DNA from 3 places in the Lacisediminihabitans sp. H27-G8 genome. Region 3 is predicted to be linked to each of the others. Evidence: predicted binding sites of a transcription regulator. Region 3 holds the regulator's gene; each other region holds the start of a gene.
The links. Region 3 encodes HrcA, which represses chaperone genes, less so after heat shock. Its sites were predicted from a motif close to TTNGCACTCGNNNNNNNCGAGTGCNAA; they were not measured.

Region 1 (9,485 bases), on a different contig from region 3:
ATGTCATCCCGATCTCCTCGATCCAGCAGGGACCGATCCGATTCGTCATCGTCGGTGTCGCCCTCATGATCCTGGTGATCTTCCGACCACAGGGAATTTTCGGCAAGAAGAAGGATGCACAGTTCAGTGTCTAATCGAACTCCCACCGCAGAACTCGTTGCCGGCCCCGCGGTGCCCGGTGTAGCCAAGATCGACCCGATCCTCATCGCCGACAAGGTGAGCCGCCACTTCGGCGGACTCATGGCCGTGGAGGTGGATCACCTCGAGATTCCTCGTGGTGCCATCACCGCGCTCATCGGTCCGAACGGTGCCGGCAAGACCACCTTCTTCAACCTGCTCACCGGATTCGACAAGCCGAACACCGGTACCTGGAACTTCGGCGGAAAGAACCTCGCCCGCATGCCCGCCTTCCGCGTCTCGCGGCTCGGGATGGTGCGCACCTTCCAGCTGACCAAGGCGCTCGGCCGACTCACGGTACTCGAGAACATGCTGCTCGGCGCGAAGGAGCAGGGTGGCGAGAACCTCTTCGTCGCACTGATCCGTCCGTTCTGGCGCAAGCGTGAGGATGCCATCACCGAGCGCGCGATGTCGCTGCTGGCGAAGTTCAAGCTCGACACCAAGTCCGAGGACTACGCGGCAAGCCTCTCCGGCGGCCAGCGCAAGCTGCTCGAAATGGCCCGTGCGCTCATGAGCGAGCCGGAGATGGTGATGCTCGACGAGCCGATGGCCGGGGTCAACCCGGCGCTGACGCAGTCCCTGCTTCACCACATCCAGGATCTGAAGGCCGAGGGCATGACGGTGCTGTTCGTCGAGCACGACATGCACATGGTCAACGAGATCGCGGACTGGGTTGTCGTGATGGCCGAGGGCCGCATCGTCGCCGAGGGCCCTCCGGGCGTGGTGATGAACGACCAGGCCGTGATCGACGCCTATCTCGGGGCACATCACGAGACCGACCTCGGAACCCTCACGGGCCAGATGGAGATCGCCGAGGGAATGGAGTCCGACCTCGTCAAGGACGAGATCGAGTCCGACCTGGCGGCGGAACACTCTGCGAACGACGCAGCCACGCCGACCGCAGGCACCCCCGACGCAAAGGCGGACGACAAATGAGCGAGATCGTACTCGAGACCACGGATCTGGTGGCCGGCTACCTGCCCGGCGTCAACATCCTGAACGGCTGCAATGTTCACGTCGGAAAGGGCGAGCTCGTCGGCATCATCGGCCCGAACGGCGCCGGGAAGTCGACACTGCTGAAGGCGATCTTCGGCCAGGTGAACATCCGCAGCGGAAGCGTCATGCTCAAGGGGGACAACATCACCGGGCTCAAGGCCGACAAACTCGTCTCCAAGGGCGTGGGCATGGTGCCGCAGAACAACAACGTCTTCCCCAGCCTGACCATCGAAGAGAACCTGCAGATGGGCATCTACCAGGAGCCCAAGATGTACAAGCCGAGGCTGGACTTCGTCACGAGCCTCTTCCCCGAGCTCGGCAAGCGCCTCAAACAGCGGGCCGGATCGCTCTCCGGCGGGGAGCGCCAGATGGTGGCGATGTCCCGCGCGCTCATGATGGAACCGAGCGTTCTGCTTCTCGACGAGCCGAGCGCCGGGCTCTCCCCGGTGCGCCAGGACGAGACCTTCATCAACGTGGCCGCCATCAACCGCGCCGGCGTCTCGATCATGATCGTGGAGCAGAACGCACGGCGCGCCCTGCAGATCTGCGACCGCGGCTACGTGCTCGACCAGGGGACGGATGCCTACACCGGCACCGGCCGCGACCTCATGAAGGACCCGAAGGTCATCGAGCTCTATCTCGGAACCCTCGCGGCCGACCAGGAGAAGTCGAAGGCCGCCAGCTAAGACTGTCTTACAGGCGCGGGTGGACGAGAGTCCGCCCGCGCTTTTGTGTCTACCGGAGTAGGCGCAAGGCGGTTTGAGGGGGTTCGCGGGGCCGTTCGCGCGGCGGGGCGGGCCACCGGGCGCTCTCCGGTCCGATGTCCAGTCACCGAGATGCCACTTTCGGTCGTAACAACTGTCCGGGAAGAACCGTTATGGGCAACTCGAGGTTGTGGTGCGCTCGGCGGGCAACGGGCAGATCGACCCTGGAGTTGTTGCGGGCTGGCGACACCCACAGGTCGCAACATCTCCCGAGTCGATGCGCGGCCGTCGACAGCAGCGAGCTGCGGATGCAGCTGCGGACGCAGCTGCGGATGCGAGGGGCCGAGCCGGGCGAGGGGCCGAGCCAGGCGAGGCTGCGACCGCGCCGGAAGCCCCTGTGTGGCCCGCAGATCCCCCAGCGTCCACGCCCGACCCCGCGGCGCTACGCGGCCCCGCACGGTCACCACACGCCCCACACAGCCCCCACATGCCTCGCGGAACCCCGCCTCAGCCCAATCTCGCCACCTACGGCCCCCGCACGCCGTGCAGCCCCCACCCGCGCCACCAGTCGCCTCCGCCGTCCCCGCGCACCGGGCCTACCTGCACCCACACGCACGAAGGGGCCCGACCTCTCGGCCAGACCCCTTCGCATAGCTGAGCTAGCGGCAGTTACAGCTTGCCGTAGACCTGCTGCTCGAACGCGTTGGTGTTACCCGTCGCGTACTTGTAGATCGAGACGTACGCCTCGGTCGGGTCGCCGTTCTTGTCGAACGTGATCGGACCGGAGAGACCGTCGTAGTTGATGTCCTTCTTGTCGGCGATCAGCTTGGCGCAGTCGGCGTAGGTCGTGCACTTCGTTCCCTTTTCAGAGACCGACTGCAGGTTCGCCTTGATGGTCGCACCATCGGTCGCGCCACCCTGGAGAGCCGCGAGAGCTGAAAGCACTACGGCGTCGTAGGTCTCTGCCGCGTAGCTGAAGACACCGAGTTCGGACGCCCCCTGCTTCTTGACGAGAGCCTGGAGGTCGGCCTGGAATTTCTTCGTCGCCTCGACGCCGGGGTTGGTGAACTGTGCGCCGGCGATGTCGACATTGGTGTCTTTCGCGCCGATGACTCCGTAGTTACCGTCCGTGCCGTAGAACTTCTTGAAGTCGAAGCCCTTCGCCGCGAGCTGCTCCGCGATCGTCTTGATCTCGTCGAACGAGATCACCACGAGAGCGTCGGGGCTGGTCGCGAGCAGCGAGGTGATCGCACTGTTGAAGTCGGTGGACGCCGGCTCGAAGATCTCTTCACCGGCGATGGTTGCTCCGCCAGCGGTGAGGGCCTTCTTGACGTTGGACTCGAGGCCCGTTCCATATGCGTCGTTCATGTACAGGATGGCGACCTTGGTCGCGCCGTCCTTCAGGATCTTGTTGCCGAGGATGCGGCCCTGGAGAACGTCGGACGGGGCGGTGCGCCAGTAGTAGCCGTCATCCGCGTAGTTGGTGAAGTCCGGAGAGGTGTTCGCACCGGAGATCTGAACGACACCGGCCTGGGTGACCTGGTCGATGAAGGTCTTCGAGACGCCAGAGGAGGCTGCCCCGATGATGACCGAGACACCATCGGCCAGGAGCGCCGTCGCCGACTGGGTAGCGATGTCGGTGGTCGTGTCACCCGAGTCCTTGTGGGTGACGGAGATCTTGAGCCCCGCCTTGGCCGCATTGATGTCCTGAACGGCGAGATCGGCCCCGGCGATCTCGGGCGGGCCGAGGACCGCGAGGGTTCCGGTCTGCGGGAGAATACTGCCGATTTTGAGGCTCAGGTCCTTGCCGCCAGAGGTGGTGCTGCCCGTCGATGCGCAGGCGCTGAGAAGAAGCGCGCTGACACCGAGGATCGCGATACCGCTGATGGTGGACTTGAGGGCCCGTGAGCGGGAGGCCTTAGCCTTCGCGAAAACGCTCATGATGCTCCTTGCGTTGAGTTGTGATGAGGACGTGACAATACGGGGTACTGCACTGCTATCGAAGGTATTGCCCCGGAGGTCCCGAAACAATACGTGCGTGTTACAGCCACGTAACACGGCCGAATCGTTACTTTCCGTTACGTCGAGATCGTTCTCCGGTCGAAAAGCTCCGTTTTCGGCGCGACGCACGCCGTCTTCTGCCGAGAGCGGCGTCAGCCGGCCAGGATGTCTCCGACCCGCGCGAAGCGGCCCGCGGGGTCATAGCGGTAGAGCCCGAAGTGCGCGGGACTCGTATCGCCGTTGGCGTCGAATGTGGTGGCCCCCGAGATCCCGTCGTAGTCGATGTCGGAAGAGGTCTTCAACACATCGACACACTCGCGGTAGGTAGTGCACTCGATTCCCCCGGCGGACACCTCGCGCAGGTGGGACGCGATCGCCGCGCCGCTCGCATCGGTGGCGACCGTCGCCGCGAGGGCGGCGAGAATCGTGGCGTCGTAGGACTCCTCGGCGTACTGAAGGTCGGTGACCGCCGGTGCGAGGGCCGCGACCCGCGCGGCGAAGGCGGGAGTCGGCTGCGCCCCCTCGAGGATGCCGTTCACGCCTGCCAGGGTGCCGGCCGGCACAGCCTGGGAGTAGTCCGCGGTGTTCTGTCCGGTCAGCCAGAGCTTCGGCCCGCCGAATCCCGCCCCCGTGAGCTGGGTGATCATCGCCGTGTTCTGCGCCAGTGCACTGAACGGGCTCACGAAGACGACGTCGTCTGGTTTCGAGCTCTTCACCGCGGCGATGACGGGCGCCAGGTCCTTCGTTGCCGCATCGATCTTCTGCACGCCCACCACGCCTCCGGATGCCGCGAGCGCTGCCCGCATCGTGCCGAGTACCGCCCGGCCCATGTCGTCATCGAAGTACACGATCGCGATGCGGGCTTTCCCCCCTCCGATTGTCTTCGCGAGGGCGTCCCCTTCGAGCGAGGCAGAGCCGATCGTGCGGAAGAAATAGCCACCGGATGCCACCGAACTCAGGCGAACCGAGGTGGCGGCGGGCGAGATCATCGGCAGCTTCGCCGCGACGAGCTTCGGGATGACCCGTTCGGCCAACACCGATGACGACGGCCCGATCAGCACATCCGCCTTCGCGGTCACGAGCTCGGAGATCGACGCCTCGATCGTCGCAGTGGACACATCGCCGGAGTCGCGTGCGAGCACTTCCACGGGCTTGCCGAGCACGCCACCGGCATCGTTGATCTCCTTGACGGCTACGGCGACTCCCCCGGCCTGCGCGCCGCCGAGGTAGGACTGCGTGCCGGTGCTGGGGAAGAGTGTGCCGATGCGCAGTACACCGTCGCCGGAAGGTGCCGCGGTCGAGGATGCCGTCGGGGCCGGTGGATCGGGCGTCGGGGTTGCGACAGAGCAGGACACGAGCGCAAGGCTGAGCATGACTCCTGAGACGGCAGCCGGAAGCGTTCGGGAGCGCGACATGATGGCCCTTCGGGTAGATCGGGTATGTCGAACCCTACAGTTCGGTCACTGGGCCGGCAGCGAGGCGCGACGGGCCCGGGGCGCCGAGACGAAGATGTCGACGGTGAGGATCGTGAGCGCCACCCAGACGAGGGCGAATCCGATCCAGCGCGCGGGCGGCATGTCCTCCCCCAGCACGAAGGCGCCCACCACGAACTGGAGCACCGGCGCCAGGTATTGGGTGAGTCCGAGGTAGACGAGAGGCAGTCGTCGCGCGGCGGCCGCGAAGAGCAGAAGCGGAACCGCGGTGACGACCCCGGCGCTCACCAGGAGAAGCGTGTGGGCGAGGCTCACGGTGCCGAAGGTGAGCCCGGCGCTGCTGCCGACGACCGCAAGCTGCACGATGGCGACCGGTGCGAGCCAGGCCGTTTCGAGCGTGAGACCGCTCACGGCATCCACGGCTGGGCCCACGCGCTTCTTGATGAGCCCGTACAGCCCGAAGGAGAAGGCGAGCACGAGTGAGATCCACGGCAATGCCCCGTAGTTGAATGCGAGCACCACGACCGCAACGAGGCTCGTGCCCACGGCGATCCACTGCGCAATCCGCAACTTCTCACGCAGGAAGATCACCCCGAGCAGAACCGTGACGATGGGATTGATGAAGTAGCCGAGGGATGCCTCGATCACCTTGCCATCGAGCGTCGCGAAGACGTAGACCTGCCAGTTGACGAAGATGAAGACCGCGGCGAGCCCCATCGTGAAGACGATGCGCGGCTGGCGCAGGATCGCGACGAGCGCCGGCCATTTGCGCGTGACGGTGATGATGATCGCGCAGAACACCAGGGAGAAGAGGATGCGCAGGCCGACGATCTCGAACGCGCCAGAGGGCTGAAGCAGCAGGAAGTAGAGCGGCAGGATGCCCCAGAGCGCATAGGCCGCGACGGCCATCACCACACCCGATCGTTCCGCGGACTGTTCGGGGGATCGCGAGCTGGGCATCATGGGGATGTTACGGCACAAAAGAGAAAGGGCCCATTCCGAGATGATCGGAATGGGCCCTTCGTGAAGAAGTGGTCTTAGTGCGTGACGACCGCGAGCACGTCGCGAGCCGACAGCACGAGCAGGTCTTCCCCGCCGTACTTGACCTCGGTTCCACCGTACTTGGAGTAGATGACCTTGTCGCCGACGGCGATGTCGAGGGGGATGCGGTTGCCGTTGTCGTCGATGCGACCCGGTCCTACCGCGACGACCTCGCCCTCCTGGGGCTTCTCCTTCGCGGTGTCCGGGATGACGAGACCGGATGCAGTGGTCTGCTCGGCTTCGACCTGCTTGATGACAATGCGATCTTCGAGCGGCTTGATGGAGACTGCCACGGTTGACCTCTTTCTTGAAGTACTTCGAAATCTGGAGGGTTAGCACCCTCCTGAGGAGAGTGCCAGATGTAGCTTAGCCGCGCGTTAGCACTCCTGCAAGGTGAGTGCCAATCGACGGCTTGGTACGGTGGGTCGATGGATTCCTCAGAGCTCGTCGAACTGCTCTCCAGTGATGGCCTGAGGCTGCTGGATTCGCTGCCCCAATGGCAGTCGAACTCGGATCTGTTGAAGACCGTGAACGACCTCCGTCGGGCCGGCCACTCTCCCGGCCTCGTGGCAGCGGTGCTCAGCCAGTCGAAGCTGCGCGCAAAGGCAGCGGCCAAGTTCGGGCCTTTCGCCGGGCGGATGCTCTTCACCGAGGCCGGGCTCGAGCAGTCGACCCGTCTGCGGGTAGCCGCCCTTCATGCCGGGCGGTTCCAGGCCGCAGGGCTCCTGCGCATCGCCGACCTGGGCAGCGGGATCGGGGGCGACGCGCTCGCGCTCGCCTCGCTGGATCTCGAAGTGACCGCCGTCGAACTCGATGAGGTGACCGCGGCGATCGCCGCCTACAACCTCGCACTCTGGCCGAATGCCACCGTCGAGCACGCCGACGTGACCACCTTCGATCTCGAGGGCTTCGACGGGGTCTACCTCGACCCCGCCCGACGCACCGCCGGCCACCAGAACACCTCCCGCCTCTCGGACCCCGCCGACTATTCGCCGACGCTCGATTTCGCCTTCGGTATCGCGGACCGGCTGCCCACCGGAATCAAACTCGGACCCGGGATCGACCGCGACCTCATCCCGCCAGAGGCTGAGGCGCAGTGGGTGTCCGTCGATCGCGACGTGGTCGAGCTCGGGCTCTGGTTCGGCAGCCTCGCGCGCCCGGGCATCCGCCGCTCCGCGCTCGTGATCGGCGAGCACGGCACCGCGGAGCTCGCCTCCACCGGCGACAGCACGGATGTCGAGACCGGCACGCTCGGCAGCTACCTGTACGAGCCCGATGGGGCGGTCATCCGCTCCCGACTGATCGGCGACCTCGGCCGGCGCATCGGCGCGACCATGCTGAGCGACGGCATCGCCTACCTCACCTCTGAGACCGCGATCGAGACGCCTTTTGCCGCGTGCTTCCGTGTGGTCGAGACCTTCCCGCTTGACGAACGTCGGCTGAAGAAGGAGCTGGCTGCACGGGGCATCGGTTCGCTCGAGATCAAGAAGCGCGGAGTGGATGTCGATCCAGCGGCTTTCCGGCGCAAGCTCTCCCTCCACGGCCCGCAGTCCGCGACACTGGTGCTCACCCGCGTGGCGGGTCGGCACACCGCTCTCCTGTGCGAGCGAGTCACCTTCCGCGACTGATGACTCGGCACCCCGGCATCGGCCGGTAGCCGACAAAGGGCCCGTCCCCGAAGGAGACGGACCCTGACGGTCGAAAGCGTGCGACTAGTAGTTGTTCGAGTCGAAGGCGCCGTTGGCGCCACCGATGGCGAAGAGGGCGATCCAGCCGATGAGGGCGATGATCGCAATGACCAGGCCGACGATTCCGGTGATGATCGCGGTCATCCAGAATCCCTTGGCCGGCAGACCTTCGCGCTTGCGACCGAGGATTCCGAGCACCAGCGCGGCGCCGGGGATGAAGAGCTGCAGCACCGACCCGACGATCGGGATGAAGACGACCCAGAAACCGAGAAGACCGACGATTCCCGCGATCATTCCGATGAGGCTGAGGGTCTTCTTGGGGCCGACGACACCCGTAGCGGCATAGGCGGGAGGGGCAGTCGTGTAGCCGTCCCCGGCCGGAGGAGCCGGCGGCATCACGGGAGGCGCGACGGGCGGAGTCACGGGCGAGGCTGGCGGCGGTACCGGCGGCACGGCGCCGTTGTCGGGGTCAGTCATGGTTGCTCCTTTGAGAACGTTGTCTGGGTCAGGCGATTCACAGCATTTCACCGCCGTGGTGGCATGTCAAACAGCGTTGCGGTGAGCCCGGCGCTCGAGTCAGGCTTGGATGACCGTGACCGGCAAGGTGGAGTCGGCCCCGAACGACAGGGCGGAAGGCCCGTGGCCGGCCTCGATCAGCCTTGCCGCGATGGCCGCGATCATCGCTCCGTTATCGGTGCAGAGGGCCAGCGGGGGGATCCGCAGCTCGATTCCCGCAGCCGCACAGCGCTCCGCCGCGACCTCTCGAACCCGGGCGTTGGCGACGACTCCGCCGCCGAGCAGCAGCCGCGGTACGCCGAGGTCCCGGCAGGCCGCGACCGCCTTCGTGAGCAGCACATCGGTGACCGCCTCACGGAAGCTCGCCGCGACATCCGCCACGGGCACCTCTTCGCCCGCATCACGCTTCTGCTCCACCCAGCGCGCCACGGCGGTCTTGAGCCCCGAGAAGGAGAAGTCGTAGCGATGCTTCGCCATGTCTTTGGGTTGGCTGAGCCCGCGCGGGAAACGGATCGCCTTCGGGTCACCGCCCATCGCCACCCGATCGATCTGCGGGCCACCGGGATAGGGCAGCCCGAGCAGACGAGCCACCTTGTCGAAAGCCTCGCCGGCGGCATCGTCGATGGTCTCGCCGAGAAGTTCGACATCGGAGATCAGGTCGCGCACGTGCAACAACGACGTGTGACCACCCGACACCAGCAGTGCGATGGTCGGAAGCTCGATGTCCGTGCCGTCGTCTCGCAGAACATCGGCACCCACATGCCCCACGAGGTGATTGATGGCGTAGAGCGGCTTGTCGAGGGCGACAGCGAGCGCCTTTGCCGCTCCGACACCCACCATGAGGGCACCGGAAAGGCCCGGCCCGCTGGTCACGGCGATGGCGTCGAGCTCGGCGAGCGTCACTCCGGCCCCGGCGAGCGCCGCCGTCA
Region 2 (9,485 bases), on a different contig from region 3:
GGGTGAGGCACGTCGAAGCTTCAACGTGATGCGGTTCGATCGCAGTCGTCATGTAGAAATCGGCAATTTTCGTTACGTCGGCGACATCGGCCCGCGCCAAGTCCCCGAGTGGGGTTACCTCGCCATTCGACTGGACCGCAAAGTACCCAACATGGTGATGCAATCGAGACTGAATCAAAAGTTGTTCGGTACTCGCCTGCCCGTCACTTTCACAAAGCATCAGGTGTTGCCATTGGAGGGAGACTTCGGCCAATATTTCACGCTCTACGCGCCGATCGCCTATGAACGAGACGCTCTCTACGTCTTCACACCCGACCTGATGGCGCTGCTGATCGACGAGACCGCGGTTTTTGATGTCGAGGTCGTGGACGATTGGATGTTTGTCTACTCCCACAAACCGTTCGACATGCTTTCACCGTTGACCTATGAACGCGCCGATCGCATCGTCGAGACGCTCGGAGCCAAGACACTGCGCCAGACTCGGCGATACGCGGACGACCGTCTCGATGGCCCCGCGATCGACGCTATCGCCGCGCCCGGTCGGCGGCTTCGGACCCCGGTCAGTCGAGTACTTGTTGCTGGAGTCGCGGTCTACGGCCTGGCAATCGTGTGCGGTGTTATCGCCGGAATCGCTCAGGCATCGACGTGAAAATCAACTAGAACGCGGTTGGCCGCCGGGCAGCTCACGCCGTCCGGCGGTGCGATATCGTGCCTCTGTCTCACCCGAATCCTGTTTTTGCGCCTTAACGGGGGTCTCGATGTGCGCCGCAGACGGCGCTACTGGAACACCGGTGGAGAGCCCCCTGTCGGATTCGAACCGACGACCCCCGCTTTACAAGAGCGGTGCTCTGGCCAACTGAGCTAAGGGGGCGAACGGGTATTCATATTACTTGGCGTGCGCAGAGTGGGGTGCCGCTGCCGATAACCTTGGACCAATGACGACCGAACCTGCGCACTCCCGGTCGGCCGTCGCCATCGGGGTCGCGGGCGCAGTGCTGGTCGGCGTTCTCACCGCGACCCAGTCACGGGTCAACGGGGAGTTGGGCCGGGCGCTCTCCGACGGCTATCTCGCCGCGGTCATCTCCTTCGGCTCCGGCCTCGTCATCCTCGTCGTCGCGCTCGCCGCGTGGGCGCCCGGCCGCCGGGGGCTCTCGAAGGCGTTCGCCTCCGTCCGCGAGGGAACCACACCGTGGTGGTACCTGTGCGGGGGAGCGGGCGGCGCCCTGTTCGTGCTCTCGCAGGGAATCACCGGCGCGGTGCTGGGTGTCGCACTGTTCACCGTGGCCGTCGTCTGCGGCCAGACCATCAGTGGACTCGCCATCGACCGTAACGGCATCGGCCACACGCCCCCGGCCGCGATCACGGTCACCCGGCTTCTCGGCTCGGCGCTCGCTCTCGTGGCGGTCGGTGTGGCGGTCTCGGCGGGCTTCGGCGGCGACATCCCGGCCTGGATGCTGCTGCTGCCGTTCGCCGCGGGATTGGCGGTAGGCCTCCAGCAGGCGGTCAACGGCCAGGTGCGACGCGTTGCCGGATCCGCCCTCACCGCCACCTTCATGAACTTCCTGGTCGGTGCCACGGTGCTTCTCGTGGCCTGCCTGATCCACGAAGCGATCGTGGGCCTTCCCGAGCGGATGCCGACCACCCCCGTGCTCTACCTCGGCGGACTCATCGGCACGATCTTCATCGGCGGAGCGGTCGTCGTGGTGCGGGTCACCGGAGTGCTGCTTCTCGGTCTCGGTTCGGTCGCCGGACAGCTGGTGATGTCGCTCGTGCTCGATCTCGTTGTGCCCGCCGCCGGCCAGACGGTGGTGACCTCCACCGTCATCGGCACGCTGCTCACCCTGGTGGCCGTCGCGATCGCCGCGATCCCGTCCCGGGCGCTCAGAGTGCGCTGAGGTACTCCTCGGCGGGGAACGGCTTGCGTTCGCCGGCCTTCTCGCCGTGCTCACGTCCTCCGACATAAAGCCAGCCGAGCAGCTGCTCGTTGTCGGCCAGGTGGTGCATCACGCGCACGGGAAGCGAGCGGGTAAGGTGCCCGGTGCGCCACATCACGCCCCAGCCCGCGTCATCCAGCAACAGGCTGAGAGTGTGGGCGACACCGGCTGCCACCGCCTCCTGCTCCCAGTCGGCCACCTTGTGGCTGGGCTGCACTGCCTCGACCACGGCGATCAGCAGTGATGCCCGCAGCGGCTTGGCTGCGAGCTTCGCGGCATCCGCGCCCTCCAGGCCGCTCGCCTCGACGAACGCCGCGCCGAGTCGCTCGCGCGCAGCCCCGCGGAGTTCGATGAGGCGCCAGGGGCGCAGCGCCGCGTGGTCGGCGACGGAGGACGCCGCCGCCACGAGGGGCAGCAGTTCGGCGTGGCTGGGTGCGTCAGCGGTGACCTTCGGTTGCGAGCGGCGGCGGCTGACGGCATCCAGTAGCGACATCGGGGCTCTAGCCCTCTTCCTTGAACTCGAGGGACAGCGAGTTCATGCAGTACCGGTCGCCGGTGGGCGTCTGGTAGGCGTCATCGAAGAGATGCCCGAGGTGCGAACCGCAGTTGGCGCACAGCACCTCGGTGCGGGTCATGAACAGGCTCTTGTCGGTCTTGAGGATCACGGCGTCGGGGTTGACCGACTCGTAGAAGCTGGGCCATCCCGATCCGGAGTCGAACTTGGTGTTGCTGGCGAAGAGCTCGGCGTGACAGGCGCCACAGGTGTAGACCCCGGCGCGCTTCTCGTCGAGCAGTGCTCCCGACCACGGGCGCTCCGTGGCCGCCTCACGCAGGATGGAGAATCGGGTGGGGTCGAGCTCTGCTCGCCATTCCGAATCGCTCTTGGCGACGGGGTACTGCGTGTTGTCGGTGTTCTTGCTCATGGTCGGTTCCTTCCGGTGCCTCAGTGCGCATCCGATAAAACTCAGTGCGCCTCTCATTAAACTCGGCAGTATGCCCGAATGTTCCATCGTCCAGAAATCGTGGAGTCAACTCACACTGGAGGAGCTGTACTCCGTACTCAAGCTTCGCACCGACGTCTTCTTCGTCGAGCAGCGCATCGATGAGGAAGAACTCGACAATCGCGACCAGGAGGCGACCACCGAGCACCTCTGGATTGCGGATGCTTCGGGCGCGGCCGCCTACCTGCGCGTGCTCGTGGACGCCGAAGCGACCCATCTCGACGCCCGCCACATCGTCGGGCGGGTCGTCGTGCGCGCGGATCGTCGCGGCGAAGGCCTGGCGCAGCTCCTCGTGGGCCGGGTGATGGAGCAGCACGGTCACGAGTCCATGCTTCTGCACGCCCAGGACTACATCGCCCCGCTGTATGCCAAGTTCGGATTCGAGTCCTTCGGCGACAAGTACATCGAGGCCGGCATCCCCCATATCTCGATGTACCGCGCACGGCGCTGAATGGACACCGCCACCTGGTACCGGGGTTTCGGCGAGCTCGAAGCGCGGGGCGAGTCGGCCATCTACGAGGAGTGGGCGCTCGGCGTGGCGGATGACCCGACGCTGATCGCTCTCATCGACGAGTTGCCCCTGCAGAAGCGGCAACCCAATCTCATCTTCGCCTGCGCTCGCCTGCTCGGGGCACCGGAGGCCGACTACCCGAGCCTGCGCGGCTGGCTTCTGCAGCACTGGTCCGAGGTCGAGCTCGAGGCGCTGGCCCGCAGCACCCAGACGAATGAGGCGCGGCGGTGCGCGTCGCTTCTGCCCGCCCTTGCGCTCGTCCCGGGCCCCCTCGCCCTGCTCGAAGTCGGGGCGAGCGCCGGCCTCTGCCTCTTCCCCGACCGATACAGCTACTCCTACGACGGCGGGGCGGCGATCGATCCACCCGTCGGGCCGAGCACCGTGCTGCTCGAGTGTGCGACGACGGGCAACATGCCCCGCCCCACCGAGGTGCCGGATGTCGTCTGGCGCGCGGGCATCGACCTCCGTCCGCTCGATGTGGAGGACGCCGACGACACGCGCTGGCTCGAGACGCTGGTCTGGCCGGAGCAGCACGAGCGCCGCGCACGGTTGCGGGCCTCCATCCGCATCGCAGCGACCGACCCGCCTCGTGTGGTGCGGGGGGATGCCTCGCAACTGGCGTCTCTCGCCGCGGAGGCCCCGGATGGCGCGACCCTCGTCGTGATCACGAGTGCGGTGCTCGTCTACCTGCCCTTCGCAGAGCGGATGCGGTTCGTGGACGTCGTGCGCGCCCTCGACACCCGCTGGATCTCGCTCGAGGGGGTGCGCGGCTTGCCTACCGTGCGGGCGGCGCTGCCTGACGACGGGGGATCCGACGGTCGGTTCGTGCTCGCCCTCGATGAGGTCCCGCTCGCCTTCACGGGAGCGCACGGCCAGTCCCTCGACTGGATCGCCACGCCGTAGGCGGTCTCGGCCCATCTTCGCGGCGCGGGCGGTGCCTCCGGCTGCACACAGCAAGGCCGCCCTAGTATTGCCGCAGAGCGGAGGGAGAACCTGTGCCAGCCTCATCCGAGCGGTCTGACACGCCCTCAGCGACCCCGGAGATCGCGGCCCTTCCCGCCCGGGAACAGAGCATTCTGGTGTTCGAACGCCAGTGGTGGTCGCATGCCGGGGCGAAAGAGGCGGCAATCCGAGCGGAGTTCAACCTTCCGGCGGCCCGGTACTATCAATTGCTGAACGCGGCGCTCGACCTGCCGGAAGCCATCCTCTTCGATCCCCTGTTGGTGAGACGGCTGCAGCGACTGCGGGATGCCCGCACCGACGCGCGATCCGCCCGGGTTCTCGGCACCGCCGACTCCACATCCCAGTAACCGAATCGACGAAAAGAACTGATGGCGAACACATCGACTGACCGCTTCGACAGCGTGCCTGACGACCTGTTGCGCACCGGCGCGCACCGTTCCGCTCCCCAGCGGGGCCGCGGATGGATCGCGTTCGCCTGGGCTGCGCTCGCCACCGGTGTGCTGGTGGCCGCGGGACTGTTCGGCCTTGCGGTCATCCGGGGCACCATCGACCTCCCGTTCGCGACGGCGACGGCGACAGCGAAAGCGAGCCCGACGCCGACTCCCACTCCGACGCCGACCATCACGCCCAAGATCGATCCCGCACTGGCGATCACCGTGCTGAACGGCACCACCACCAAGGGACTCGCGACCGCTGCCGGGAACGACCTCGTCAAGCAGGGCTGGGCCGGAGCATCCGAGCAGATCGGATCGCGCACGAATGCCGGATCCACCGACATCACCAAGACCGTCGTCTACTACGGCGACGCAGCGAACGAAGCGGCGGCGCGGGCCATGGTGCTGTCGCTCAAGATCGGGGAAATCCGGCTCTCGGCGGCCTACCCGGGATCGCCGATCACCGTGGTGCTCGGCAGCGACTACAAGCTTCCCGCAGGCTGATCCGCCGCCCCGTGTTTCGCTGAGGTTTAATTCGTTCCGATTTGCCCGAATCGCCATTACTATCTGGGATTGGTTGCTGACAGCGGCAGCCGGAGGCGAAACACAGGGAGTATTCGATGGCGAACGGAACCGTCAAGTGGTTCAACGCTGAAAAGGGCTACGGCTTCATCACGGAAGAAGGTGGCGGGCAGGATGTCTTCGTCCACTACTCCGCGATTGACATGGGTGGCTACAAGGTGCTCGAAGAGGGGCAGAAAGTGACCTTCGAGGTCGGCACCGGCAACAAGGGCCCGCAGGCCGAATCGGTGCGCCTGGCCCAGTAGGGTCCAATGGCCCGGCCGTCGCCCCCGAGCGCGGCTATTCTGTGCGCATGGGGGATACGCCGGCACGGGTGCGCGCACTACTCTCGCTGACTCTCGCAATCGGGCTCGGCCTGTCGATGTCGGGTTGCGTTACGCAGAAGGCGAAGCCGTCGGCGAGCCCGACCCCGAGCCCCACAGCGACGGTCACGGCGCCGCCGACCTCGATCGCGCCACTGCGCGGAACGACGGTGCCCGCGGGATCCCTCGACCATGCGTCGATCGCGGCGAAGATCGACAACCTGCCCTCCGCGCGACCGCAGGTCGGCCTGGAGAGCACCGACCTCGTCTACCAGGAACTGGTCGAGGGCGGTCTCACCCGCTACGTCGCAGTCTGGCAATCCAGCATCCCCGCTCTGATCGGTCCCGTGCGCTCCATCCGACCGATGGATCCGGACATCGTCTCGCCACTCGGCGGCATCATCTGCTATTCCGGCGGCCAGCAACGCTTCATCGACCTCATGCGCAAGACACCCGTGTACAACGCCATCCACGGCCAGGCGGACACGGCGAGCACCTTCTTCCGAACCCCGACAAAGGCGGCGCCCCACAACGTGCTCGTCAAGGCCCCTGAGCTGCTCGCCCAGCACGCGGATATCCCCGCCCCGGCTCAGCAGTTCCAGTACGCTCCCGCCCCCGCGTCGACCGCGGCCACGGCCGGGACCCCGACGGCTGCGATCAGCTACGCGTTCTCCGGTGTGACCACCGGCAGCTGGACGTGGGATGCCACAAAGGCCGTCTTCCTCCGGTCCCAGGGCACCGGCCCCGACCTCGACAGCGCGGGGGCGCAACTCTCCACCACGAACGTCGTCGTCATGCGGGTCACGGTTACCACCGACCAGAACGTGCCAAAGACCAACCTGATCGGCTCGGGTGAGGCCTGGATCTCCTCCGGCGGGCGCACCGTTCACGCGAGCTGGACCAAGGCATCGGCGACGGATCCGATCCATCTCGCCGATGACGCGGGGGCACCAGTGCTCCTCGCCGTCGGCAACACCTGGATCGAGCTGGTTCCCTCGGCGGGATCCGTCTCGGTCGTCGCTCCCGGCTAGAGCTGCACGACCCCGAAGCTCACTTGCACTCTCAGGGGGAGAGTGCCAGAATCATTTAGCACTCCCTTATTGAGAGTGCCAATAGCTGTTGCTTACATGACGTCCCGGAAGGACGAAAAACACACATGGCAAAGATCATTGCTTTCAACGAGGAGGCCCGTCGCGGCCTCGAGCGCGGCCTCAACATCCTGGCCGACGCCGTCAAGGTGACCCTCGGCCCGCGCGGCCGCAACGTCGTACTCGAGAAGAAGTGGGGCGCCCCCACCATCACGAACGACGGTGTCTCCATCGCCAAAGAGATCGAACTCGACGACCCGTACGAGAAGATCGGTGCGGAGCTCGTCAAAGAGGTAGCGAAGAAGACGGATGACGTCGCCGGCGACGGCACGACCACCTCCGTCGTTCTCGCCCAGGCCCTCGTGCGCGAAGGACTGCGCAACGTCGCGGCCGGCGCCGACCCGATCAGCCTCAAGCGCGGCATCGACAAGGCCGTCACGGCAGTCATCGCCGCCCTCGTCGCCGGTGCCAAGGAGATCGAGACCAAGGAGGAGATCGCGGCCACCGCCTCCATCTCTGCCGGGGACCCCGAGATCGGCGCCCTCATCGCGGAAGCGATCGACAAGGTCGGCAAGGAGGGTGTCGTCACCGTCGAGGAGTCGAACACCTTCGGAACCGAGCTCGAGCTCACCGAGGGCATGCGCTTCGACAAGGGCTACCTGTCAGCGTACTTCGTGACCGACCCGGAGCGCCAGGAAGCGGTCTTCGAAGACCCCTACATCCTGATCGTCAACTCCAAGGTCTCCAACATCAAGGACCTCCTCCCGGTCGTGGACAAGGTCATCCAGTCGGGCAAGCAGCTCCTCATCATCGCTGAGGACGTGGATGGCGAGGCTCTCGCTACTCTCGTCGTCAACAAGATCCGTGGCATCTTCAAGTCCGTCGCCGTCAAGGCTCCGGGCTTCGGCGACCGTCGCAAGGCTCAGCTGCAGGACATCGCTATCCTCACCGGTGGCCAGGTCATCTCCGAGGAGGTCGGACTCAAGCTCGAGAACGCCACCCTCGACCTGCTCGGCCGTGCCCGCAAGGTCGTCGTCACCAAGGACGAGACCACGATCATCGAGGGCTCCGGCGACGCCGAGGCCATCGCCGGTCGCGTCAAGCAGATCCGTGCAGAGATCGAGAACACCGACTCCGACTACGACCGTGAGAAGCTCCAGGAGCGTCTCGCGAAGCTCGCCGGTGGCGTTGCGGTCATCAAGGCCGGAGCCGCGACCGAGGTCGAGCTCAAGGAGCGCAAGCACCGCATCGAGGACGCCGTTCGCAACGCGAAGGCCGCCGTCGAAGAGGGCATCGTCGCCGGTGGTGGCGTCGCCCTCATCCAGGCCGGCGCAATCGCCTTCGCCTCCGAGGCCCTCACCGGTCTCACGGGTGACGAGGCGACCGGAGCGAACATCGTCAAGGTCGCCGTGGACGCCCCGCTCAAGCAGATCGCGCTCAACGCCGGTCTCGAGTCCGGTGTCGTCGCCGAGAAGGTGCGCAACCTGCCCACCGGACACGGCCTCAACGCCGCGACCGGTGAGTATGTCGACATGCTCCTCGCCGGAATCAACGACCCGGTGAAGGTCACCCGCTCGGCCCTGCTCAACGCAGCGTCGATCGCCGGCTTGTTCCTCACCACCGAGGTCGTCGTCGCTGACAAGCCCGAGAAGGCTGCAGCACCGATGGGCGACCCGTCGGGCGGCATGGACTTCTAAGTCCCGCCAGCACGGCAAGAACGACCAGACAGCAGGGCGTCTCCTTTGGGAGGCGCCCTGCTGTCGTGTGTGGCGGTGACCAGGTTGCCTCAGCGATCCGTCACAAGACGCTCGACCGACCGATCTCGCGGACAGTTTGCGACTGTTCGCGGATGGTCGATGGGCTAGTGCTAGCTACAGCTGGGCCATCTCCCGGCCGACTCGTCAGTAAGTGCTCCTTCGGGGGCGGTGGCCAGCGGTTTGTGACGGTTGGCCGATGGGCCGGGTGGCGCTGGCGGATGGGCCGGGTGGCGCTGGCGGATGGGCCGGGTGGCGCTGGCCGATGGGCCGGGTGGCGCTGGCCGATGGGCAGGGGTGGCGCTGGCGGATGGGCAGGGGTGGCGCTGGCGGATGGGCAGGGGTGGCGCTGGCGGATGGGCCGGGTGGCGCTTGCTAGGGGTGGGTCATCCGCGAGCCAGTCCGTCAGTAAGTGCTCCTTCGGGGGCGGCCGCCAGCGGTTTGCAGCTGTCAGCAGTCGGCAGCCCTCAGTCGGCGGTTGGGCAGGGGCTGGTGCTCGCTGTGGATGGGCGATCCGCATACTGGTCCGTCGGTAAGTGCTCTTTCGGGGGCGGTGGCCAGCGCTTTGTGACGGTTGGCGGATGGGCAGGGGCTGGTGCTTGCTCAGAGTGGGACATCCGGCGGCCGATCCGTCAGCAAGTGCTCTTTGGGGGATTGTGGCCAGCGGTTTGTGACGGCTGGCGGATGGGCAGGGGGGCTGGTGCTTGCTCAGAGTGGGACATCCGGCGGCCGGTCCGTCGGTAAGTGCTCGTTCGGGGGCGGTGGCCAGCGCTTTGTGACGGTTGGCGGATGGGCAGGGGGCTGGTGCTTGCTCAGAGTGGGACATCCGGCGGCCGATCCGTCAGCAAGTGCTCTTTGGGGGATTGTGGCCAGCGGTTTGTGACGGTTGGCCGCCACGCGCCTGCCCGCCCGTGAC
Region 3 (9,485 bases):
CGAGGGCGAGATACCGCCCTCGGGCCCGACGACGAGCACCACGTCCCGGTCGTCGGGCTCGAGTGCACTGAGGGCGAGTGGGGCGGTGGGCTCCAGTAGCAGCATCCGTGTGACCTTCGCCAGCGCGACGAGCACGGAGAGGGAGGCGAGATCGCCCACTTCCGGTACCCACGACCGAACCGATTGTTTGCTGGCCTCCCGCACGATCGCGCTCCAGCGGTCGTGCCCCTTGCGCACCTTCGCACCCTCCCATTTGACGATCGAGCGCTGGGCAGACCAGGGGATGACCCCATCGACCCCGAGCTCGGTGGCCTGCTGCACCGCCTGCTCGTCGCGGTCACCCTTCGCGAGCGCCTGGACGAGCCAGATCGCCGGCGAGGCCGGAGGGGTGTCGACGACCGTCGAAACCTCGACCACGAATTCGGTGTGCTCCGCAGAGACCACCGTGCCCGAGATCATCAGGCCCGCTCCGTTGCCGATCGAGATCGACTCGCCCGCGGCGATGCGGCTCACCGTGACGGCGTGCCGCGCCTCCGCTCCCCCGACCGTGATCCGGTCACCGACGGTCGCGGAGGCCAGCTCCTCGCTCAGGTAGAAGTGGGCCATGCGATCAGATGTTGAGGAACCGGTCGCGCAGCTTCTGGAACAGCCCCTGCTGGAAGTGCGTGAGCGTCGGAGCCGCCGCCCTGCGCGTGGTCGCGAACTGCTTGATCAGGTCCTGCTCCTTGTGACTGAGCTTCACCGGGGTCGTCACCTGCACCCCGATCTTGAGGTCACCTCGGCCGCTACCACGCAGGTGGGTCACACCGCGATCCTTGATCGTGATGACCTCGGCGCTCTGGGTGCCGGGCCGGATGTCGACCGCGACCTCGCCGTCGAGCGTCTTGAGCGTCGTCTTGGTGCCGAGGATGGCGTCCGTCATCTGCACTTCGAGGGTGGCGAGGATGTCATCACCGTTGCGGCTGAACACGTCGTGGTGGCGCACCTTGATCTCGAGGTAGAGATCACCGGAAGTGCCACCGGCCGGGCCGACCTCACCCTGGTTGGGCATCTGCAGGCGAAGTCCGGTGTCGACCCCGGCCGGGATGTCTACCGGAATGCTTCGGCGGGCCCGAACGCGACCCTGGCCCTGGCAGGTGGGGCACGGGTTGGGGATCACGGTGCCATAGCCGCGGCACGTGCCGCACGGGCTCGATGTCATCACATTGCCAAGCAGACTGCGCACGGTGCGCTGGATCTGCCCGCTGCCGTGACAGATGTCGCAGGTGACCGGGGTGGTCCCCGGCGCACAGCAGGAGCCGTCGCAGGTCTCGCAGAGCACTGCGGTGTCCACCTCGATGTCGCGGGTCGTGCCGAAGATGATCTCTGCGAGGTCGACCTCCACGCGCACGAGGGCGTCCTGTCCGCGTTCGCGGCGCGAACGTGGCCCGCGGGTCTGCCCGCCGCCGAAGAACGACTCGAAGATGTCGCCGAAGCCGCCGAAGCCCTGCCCACCCTGTCCACCGAAGCCGGTCTGGGGCCCGAGGTCGTACTGCTGGCGCTGCTGCGAGTCGGAGAGCACGTCGTAGGCGTGCGTGACGAGCTTGAACTGCTCCGAGGCATCCGCCCCCGGGTTCACGTCGGGATGCAGTTCCCGCGCGAGGCGACGGTACGCCTTCTTGATCTCATCGGTCGTCGCGCTGCGGTCGACACCGAGTACTTCGTAGTGGTCAGCCAATCAAATTCCCTTTGGTGTTCAGTCCTCGCCGAGCAGGCGGGACAGGTAGCGGGCGACAGCTCTCACGGCCGCGATGTTGTTCGAATAGTCCATGCGGGTGGGGCCGATCACGCCGAGGCGTGACACTTCCCCACCGGAGGTGGCGTAACCGGTGGTCAGCACCGAGGTCTCCCCCAGGCCGAAGGAGGCATTCTCCTTGCCGATCGACACCGAGAAGCCGTTCTGGTCAGGTTCCATCTCGCCGAACAGCCGCAGCAGCGTCACCTGCTCCTCGATCGCCTCGAGAACAGGGTAGATGCTGCCGCTGAAGTCTTCCTCGGTGCGCACCAGGTTCGCGGTTCCGGCCATGACCAGCCGATCGTGGCGGTTGGCGAGGACCTGCTCGATGAGTGCGGAGGCGATGCGGCCGACGGCCGGGGCTTCCGCCGGCGAAAACTGCTCGGGCAGCTGGGCCAGCTTCTCGGCGGCCTCCGCGAGCCCGAGGCCGCCCAGACTGGCATTCAGCCGGGATCCGAGCTGGGAGAGAAAGCCCTCCTCCAGCTCGTCCGAGACGTCGAGCAAGCGCTGCTCCACCCGGCCCGTGTCCGTGATCAGCACGGTCATGACGCGAGACGAGGCGAGGCGGACGAGTTCGACGTGACGGATGCGCGAGCGCGACAGCGAGGGGTACTGCACGAGCGCGACCTGGTTGGTGAGCTGCGACAGCAACCGCACCGTACGCCCGAGCACCTGGTCCAGATCTGCGGATGATCCGAGGAAGGTCTCGATCGCGGTGCGCTGTGCCGGGCTGAGCGGTCGCAGATCGGCTAGCTGGTTCACGAAGACGCGGTAGCCCTTGTCGGTGGGGATGCGACCGGACGAGGTGTGCGGCGCCGCGATGAGCTCTTCCTCTTCCAACAGCGCCATGTCGTTGCGGATGGTGGCTGCCGAGACTCCGAACGAGTGGCGATCCACGATCGACTTGGATCCCACCGGCTCGCGGGATGCGACGTAGTCCTGCACGATGACGCGCAGCACGTCGAGGCCTCGCTCCGACACCATGCTCACCACCCCGCTCTCGCCGCCACTGTTGCTTCACCCTGCCCACACTTGGCACTCGCGTGTTCAGACTGCCAATTGTACCGTGACACACCCCGACGAAGGCATTGCATGCATGGCGAGGAGGGCGCTACCTTATGCATGTGCTCGTGCAGTGCCCTCAGCCGAGGGCCGAGCGAGACACCGCCCGAAGTCTTTCCTTGCCAGCTCGCAGGATCGATCCGCTCACCGAAAGGCTCTGCACATGACCGACCCCCTCTCCACGCCGGCTGCACCGCAACCGGCTGCGCCCCTCACCGAGGCTGAGGACCGCCAGTGGGCGTCGTTCGCACACCTCGGGGGAATCATCGGCTTCCTGCCCTCGCTGATCATCTGGCTCGTCTTCAAGGACCGCGGTCGTTTCACCAACAGCGAAGGCAAAGAGGCCCTGAACTTCCAGATCACGATGGTGGCGGCGTACATCGTCGGATCGATCCTGAGCGTCATCGTCATCGGATTCCTGATCACTCTCGCTGCGGCGATCGTCTCGATCATCTTCTCGATCATCGGCTTCACCAAGGCCAAGGACGGTATCGCGTACCGCTACCCCTTCGCCATCCGCCTCATCAAGTAGTCAACTCCGCAACAAGCCCGGCCGCGCGCGGCCGGGCTTGTGTGTTTAATGGGCGCATGTCAGAAACCACGCCGAACCCCTACCAGACGCCGACGCCATTCAGCCCGAGCGACGAGAAACTCTGGGCGATGCTCGTTCACCTCGGCGGGATCTTCTTCCACTTCCTGCCGGCACTGATCGGCTATCTGGTACTGCGCGACCGCGGTCCGTTCGTTCGCGAACACACCCGCACGGCTCTCAACTTCCAACTCACCGTTCTTCTCGGCTACGTCGTCGGACTGTTCACCCTCTGGCTGTTCGTCGGCGCGATCATCATCCTGGCCGTCGCCGTGCTCGACATCGTGTTCAGCATCATCGCCGCGATCGCCGCCAACCGGGGCGAGTGGTACACCTACCCAGTTGCGGTGAAGTTCATCTCGGCCTAGGGCTACTCGAGCAGCCTTCGCACCACGGCATCGGCGAGCAGGCGTCCCCGCAGGGTCAATACGAGCGAACCACGGACGGCGGATGCCCCGTCCACGAGTCCGTCTCCGATAAGCCCGGCAACGGCGGTGCGTGCACTCGCCGGGAGCTCGGCGATGACCAGTCCCTCCCGAATCCGCGTGCCGAGGAGCACACTCTCCACCCGTCGGGTCTCGTCGTCGAGGGTCTCTCGCCCGGCACCGGGAGACAGACCGGCGCCGATCCTGTCGGCATAGGCCGCGGGATGCTTCACATTCCACCAGCGCACCCCGCCGACATGGCTGTGCGCCCCGGGACCGATCCCCCACCAGTCATGACCCTGCCAGTAGGCGAGGTTGTGCCGCGACCGGTGCTCGGCGAAGTCTCCCGATGACTCGCGCGCCCAGTTGCTCACCTCGTACCAGCCATAGCCGGCGGAACCGAGCAACTCGTCCGCCAGCTCGTACATGTCTGCCTGCAGATCCTCGTCGGGCTGCGTTACTTCGCCGCGCCGGATCTGCCGCGCGAGCTTCGTGCCGTCTTCCACGATGAGCGAATAGGCGGAGAGATGGTCCGGATGCTGGGCGATGGCGTGCTCGAGCGACACTCGCCAATCGTCGAGGGACTCGCCCGGCGTGCCGTAGATGAGATCGAGGCTCACCTCCAGTCCGGCGTCGCGGGCCCACTGCACCACGAGCGGCACCCGCTCGGGGTCGTGAGTGCGCTCGAGAGTCGCGAGCACGTGCGGCACGGCCGACTGCATGCCGAAAGACACGCGGGTGAAACCCGCATCGGCGAGGGAACGGAGGTAGGCGGCATCCACCGAATCGGGGTTCGCCTCGGTCGTGACCTCCGCGCCGTGCGCCAACCCCCAGGTCTGGTCGACCGCCGCCAGCATCGCGGTGAGATCGGTGACCGGCAACATGGTTGGTGTGCCCCCGCCGAAGAAGACGGTGGATGCCTTCCGGCTCGGGAGCCCCGCTCGATCGAGGATGTCCCGGGCGAGTGCGACCTCGGCGATCGCCTGGCCGGCATAGTCCGTGCGCTTGGCTCCGCGCAGTTCGTCGGAGGTGTAGGTGTTGAAGTCGCAGTACCCGCAGCGCACCCGGCAGAACGGCACATGGAGATACACCCCGAAGTTGCGTTCGGCGGCACCGACGGTGACGGATTCGGGCAGCGCGCCATCGGACGGCGCCGGATCGGCGAGCGGTAGCGCGCTCGGCATCAGGCCCCGGTGGTCGGCGAGAGCGCGCCGGACAGTGATTCGAAGTACCGCCGGGTGTAGTAGGCCTGCGAGAAGCGGAGCACCGGGTAGACCAGCCACCAGAACGCATTGGCCGGCCGCGAGAACGCGCTGATCTCCAGCCAGACCGATCCGTCCTCCGTCTGCTCCACGATGAAGGACTCCTCGCCGCTCTCGGGATGCCCGGGAAGGGTGCCGTAGGCGAAACCCCGGCGATTCAACTCGTTCACGACGTAGACCACCCGCGCTGGTGCGGTCACCTGGAACGGTCCGAAGGGGATGCCGAGCACGACAGAGTCGCCCGGCACGATGAACGGGGCGCCGTCGGAACCGAACACGACCTCGTCCCCGGCGACCGTGTCCGCCACCGGCGCACCGGCCTCATCGAAGGCCACGGGCACGTAGGTCTGGTCGCTGACCGCGGCCGGAACATCCGCCACGTCGACACGGAATCCGCTATTGCGCTGGATGCCCCAGGACATCACTTCGGTCCAGGCGTAGTCCCAGCGCGCGTCGCCGTGGCCGATTCTCATGCGCTGACGGAACGGCCGATAGCCCGAGGGTGACTTGGTGAGCAGGTCGGCCGACTGGGTCGCTCCGACGCTCGCGTAGGTGACGGGCCGCTCCCAGAGCGGCAGCTTCGCAGGCATCTAACGAAACCGGATCGTCGAGGCGGCTGAAGCGGGCATGGCGCAATTCTATCGGCGCCACGCCCGTCGACGTGCCCCGGGAGGACAGTCGTCTAGCCGATCGAGCCGCTCCGGACTCGCCCGGCGAGCTGGTCGGCATCCAGCGCGAACAGGTCCCGCGCTCCCCCGGTGGCTGCGCCGAAGAGTCCCGCCGCCTGCGGAAGCAGCTGCTCGGCATAGAAGCGAGCGAGCACCAGCTGGGTGTCGGCGAGGTCCTCGTCGCCGGTGGCCTCGCCGGCGAGAGCCGAGCGCGCCATCAGCCAGCCTCCGACGGTGAGTCCCCACATGCGGAGGTACGGGGACGAGCCGGCGAGCACGGCGTTCGGGTCGGACTGGCCGGTGCGCAGCATCCATCCGGTCGCCGCCTCGAGGGAGTCGAGCTGGGTGCGGAGCTGCACCCGGATCGTCTCGAAGGCGTCCCCGGCGTCGGCGAGTTCTGTGTCGATCTCGCGCATGGTCGCGATGAATTCGAGGAAGGATGCCCCACTCCGCACCGCGAGCTTCCGGCCGACGAGGTCCGCGGCCTGGATGCCGTTGGTGCCCTCGTAGATCGGAGTGATGCGGACGTCGCGGAAGTGCTGGGCCGCGCCGGTCTCCTCGATGTACCCCATGCCGCCGTAGACCTGCAGGGCGAGCGAGGTGAGCTCGACACCGAGGTCCGTGCCGAAGGACTTGCTGATCGGAGTGAGCAGGCCAACGATCTCGGATGCGCGCACCCGGGCCGCCTCGTCGGTGGAGTGGGTGCTGAGGTCGATCTGCACTGCGTTGAACAGTACGAGACGGCGGAGGGCCGAGAGATACGCCTTCTGGGTCATCAGCATGCGGCGCACGTCGGGGAAGTCAATGATGGGCGAATCGACGGTGGCTCCGATCGCCTTGCCCTGGGTGCGGTCCTGCGCGTAGGCGAGTGAGCCCTGGTAGGCGCGCTCCCCGATGGACAGGCCCTGGGTGCCGACAGAGAGCCGGGCGCTGTTCATCATGACGAACATGATGCGCATGCCGAGGTTCTCTTCGCCGATAAGGTATCCCGTCGCATTCTCGTAGGAGAGCACGCAGGTCGGGGCACCGTGGATGCCGAGCTTGTGCTCGATCGAGAGGCAGCTGACGCCGTTGTGCTCGCCGAGCGAACCGTCCTCGTGCACGGGGAACTTGGGCACGATGAAGCAGGAGATCCCGCGGGTGCCGGCCGGGGCTCCCGGGGTACGCGCGAGCACGAGGTGCACGATCTGCTCGGAGAGGTCGTGCTCGCCGTAGGTGATGTAGATCTTCTGTCCCGTGATCGCATAAGTGCCGTCGCCGTTGGGAACGGCGCGGGTGGTGAGCGCCCCGACATCCGACCCCGCCTGCGGTTCGGTGAGGTTCATCGTGCCGGTCCACTCACCGCTGATCATCTTGGGCAGGTAGGTGTTCTTCTGCGCGTCGTCTCCGTAGTGCAGGAGGGCGTCGATGGCTCCCTGCGTGAGCAGGGGACAGAGCGCGAAGGCCATGTTCGACGAGCCGAGCATCTCCTGGATGGCGAGGCCGACGGACCACGGGAAGCCGCCACCGTCGAACTCCTCGGGGAACGGCACGCTGCCCCACCCGGCATCGACGTACTGGCGATAGGCGGACTTGAAGGCCGCCGGAGTGCGGACAGAGCCGTCGGGATCGCGCTGCGCGCCCTCGACATCCCCGGGCTGGTTGGTGGGAGCAACGACCTTCACCATGAAGTCGCCGCAGTCTTCCAACAGGCCGACGACGGTGTCGAGATCGGCGTGCTCATAGCCGGGAAGTGCGGCAACCTGCGGATACCCCACCACGTGCTCGAGGACGAAGGCAAGATCGGACACGGGGGGACGGTAATCGCTCATGTTCGCAGCGTACTGCGCCCGTCGTCATTCGGTCACGAACGCTGTGCCGACTCACAAAGGAGCCTCTCCTGTCGCCCTCTTTGTTGTCATTGGTCTCGTGTCGGGGATCACCACGTTCGCTCGGCCCAGCGGCCAATCTGCCGGGTTGCGTTTCGCCCGTCGAGGTCCATCGGCCCGGGCCACCACTAGTGCGAAATGCAGGACCGGTTGTTGCCAGTTGGATAGTTGGGTCCCACTATTCAATATTCCTCACAGCGCTTCCTGCATTTCGAAACGTAGCGAGAGGGGCGAAGAATATGCTCCTCACGTGCTCAGTAACGACGAGATTGAGAAAGTACGGCGCGAGTACACAGCGCCGTTCTACCTGAAGTTCAGGCGTGATGGGCTTTCACTTGCCCCCAAAATCGTCGAGCTCGCCCACGCTGCATCGGAAGCCCAAGTGCTGTTCATGCTGGAGACCGAGGAGTGGCGTTCTCGCAAGATGGGAGCATTGTTCGCGCTTGCGCGGAAAGCGCCATCGATTCACAAGGCAGTGCTGCGCAGCCTTGAGACCTCACAAGGCACGCTCACAGCGCCTGAGCTGTCCTCAGCCGCAATAGTCCTTCACGGGAACGAGGCTCTCCCTTCGCTCGTGATGTACGAGTCGAACGCCATAGCAAGAAACCTTGGAGGCTTCGACATCACTGCTGCAGCGATTCACCATCTAGGCGGCGAGCCCATGGCAGGGGACGCGGAAGCAGGCGGTGAATCGTTCGGACGGCTGCTTCGTATGGGCACGTTCATCCACGAATCCTGAGGGCCTACAGCGCTACTTCTCTTTCTTGGTCTCCGTGTCGCCACTGAGCGCCGCGATGAACGCCTCTTGCGGAACCTCGACGCGACCCACCATCTTCATGCGCTTCTTGCCCTCCTTCTGCTTCTCGAGGAGCTTGCGCTTGCGGGTGATGTCACCGCCGTAGCACTTGGCAAGCACGTCTTTGCGCATAGCGCTGATCGACTCACGGGCGATGATCCGAGCGCCGATGGCGGCCTGGATCGGCACCTCGAACTGCTGCCGCGGGATCAGCTTCTTGAGCCGCTCCGTCATGAGCACGCCGTAGGCGTAGGCCTTGTCGCGGTGCACGATGGCGCTGAAGGCATCCACCGCCTCGCCCTGCAGCAGGATGTCGACCTTCACGAGATCCGCATCCTGGTCGCCGGTCGGTTCGTAATCGAGGCTCGCGTAGCCGGCCGTGCGGCTCTTCAGCTGGTCGAAGAAGTCGAACACGATCTCGCCGAGCGGCATCGTGTAGTGCAACTCGACCCGGTCTTCTCCCACGTATTCCATGCCCTGCATGGTGCCGCGACGGCCCTGGCAGAGTTCCATCACGGTGCCGACGAAATCCTTCGGGGTGAGGATGGATGCCTTCACCACGGGTTCACTCACCGAGGCGATCTTTCCGCCAGGGAACTCGCTCGGGTTGGTGACCGTTACGGTCTTCTTGTCGTCGGTCGTGACCTGGTAGATCACGCTCGGTGCCGTTGCGATGAGGTCTAGGCCGAACTCACGTTCGAGCCGTTCCGTGACGATCTCGAGGTGCAGCAGTCCGAGGAATCCGCAGCGGAAGCCGAAACCGAGCGCGACGGAGGTCTCGGGCTCGTAGACCAGCGCGGCATCCGAGAGCTTGAGCTTGTCGAGGGCCTCGCGCAGCACCGGATAGTCCGAGCCGTCGATCGGGTAGATGCCGGAGAAGACCATGGGCATCGGCTCCGAATAGCCCTTGAGGGCGACGGTCGCTGGCTTCATGAAGCTCGTCACGGTGTCACCCACCTTGCTGAGTCGCACGTCTTTGACGCCGGTGATGAGGTAGCCGACCTCGCCGACGCCGAGTCCCTTGGTCGGGGTCGGCTCGGG

Region 1: the regulator HrcA is predicted to act here: its motif matches at 6,730-6,756, upstream of groES (co-chaperone GroES).
Region 2: the regulator HrcA is predicted to act here: its motif matches at 6,814-6,840, upstream of groL (chaperonin GroEL).

Annotation. Positions count from the first base shown of each region.
Region 1 covers NZ_JAYLVL010000002.1:149,436-158,920, forward strand. The annotation lists gene VLI63_RS05490 (branched-chain amino acid ABC transporter permease) at 1-134, shown strand, start outside; gene VLI63_RS05495 (ABC transporter ATP-binding protein) at 115-1,113, shown strand; gene VLI63_RS05500 (ABC transporter ATP-binding protein) at 1,110-1,859, shown strand; gene VLI63_RS05505 (ABC transporter substrate-binding protein) at 2,547-3,818, opposite strand; gene VLI63_RS05510 (ABC transporter substrate-binding protein) at 4,031-5,293, opposite strand; gene rarD (EamA family transporter RarD) at 5,339-6,274, opposite strand; gene groES (co-chaperone GroES) at 6,349-6,645, opposite strand; gene VLI63_RS05525 (THUMP-like domain-containing protein) at 6,781-7,980, shown strand; gene VLI63_RS05530 (hypothetical protein) at 8,065-8,517, opposite strand; gene tsaD (tRNA (adenosine(37)-N6)-threonylcarbamoyltransferase complex transferase subunit TsaD) at 8,617-9,485, opposite strand, start outside.
Region 2 covers NZ_JAYLVL010000002.1:20,558-30,042, reverse strand. The annotation lists gene VLI63_RS04920 (hypothetical protein) at 1-649, shown strand, start outside; tRNA gene VLI63_RS04915 (tRNA-Thr) at 798-871, opposite strand; gene VLI63_RS04910 (DMT family transporter) at 936-1,895, shown strand; gene VLI63_RS04905 (nitroreductase family protein) at 1,882-2,427, opposite strand; gene msrB (peptide-methionine (R)-S-oxide reductase MsrB) at 2,435-2,857, opposite strand; gene VLI63_RS04895 (GNAT family N-acetyltransferase) at 2,928-3,386, shown strand; gene VLI63_RS04890 (DUF2332 domain-containing protein) at 3,387-4,349, shown strand; gene VLI63_RS04885 (DUF3263 domain-containing protein) at 4,442-4,756, shown strand; gene VLI63_RS04880 (LytR C-terminal domain-containing protein) at 4,778-5,347, shown strand; gene VLI63_RS04875 (cold-shock protein) at 5,464-5,670, shown strand; gene VLI63_RS04870 (DUF3048 domain-containing protein) at 5,718-6,758, shown strand; gene groL (chaperonin GroEL) at 6,884-8,512, shown strand.
Region 3 covers NZ_JAYLVL010000001.1:442,969-452,453, forward strand. The annotation lists gene VLI63_RS02070 (16S rRNA (uracil(1498)-N(3))-methyltransferase) at 1-606, opposite strand, end outside; gene dnaJ (molecular chaperone DnaJ) at 611-1,717, opposite strand; gene hrcA (heat-inducible transcriptional repressor HrcA) at 1,736-2,758, opposite strand; gene VLI63_RS02085 (DUF4870 domain-containing protein) at 3,000-3,368, shown strand; gene VLI63_RS02090 (DUF4870 domain-containing protein) at 3,425-3,793, shown strand; gene hemW (radical SAM family heme chaperone HemW) at 3,796-5,034, opposite strand; gene VLI63_RS02100 (DUF1990 family protein) at 5,034-5,702, opposite strand; gene VLI63_RS02105 (acyl-CoA dehydrogenase) at 5,795-7,591, opposite strand; gene VLI63_RS02110 (hypothetical protein) at 7,899-8,387, shown strand; gene lepA (translation elongation factor 4) at 8,400-9,485, opposite strand, start outside.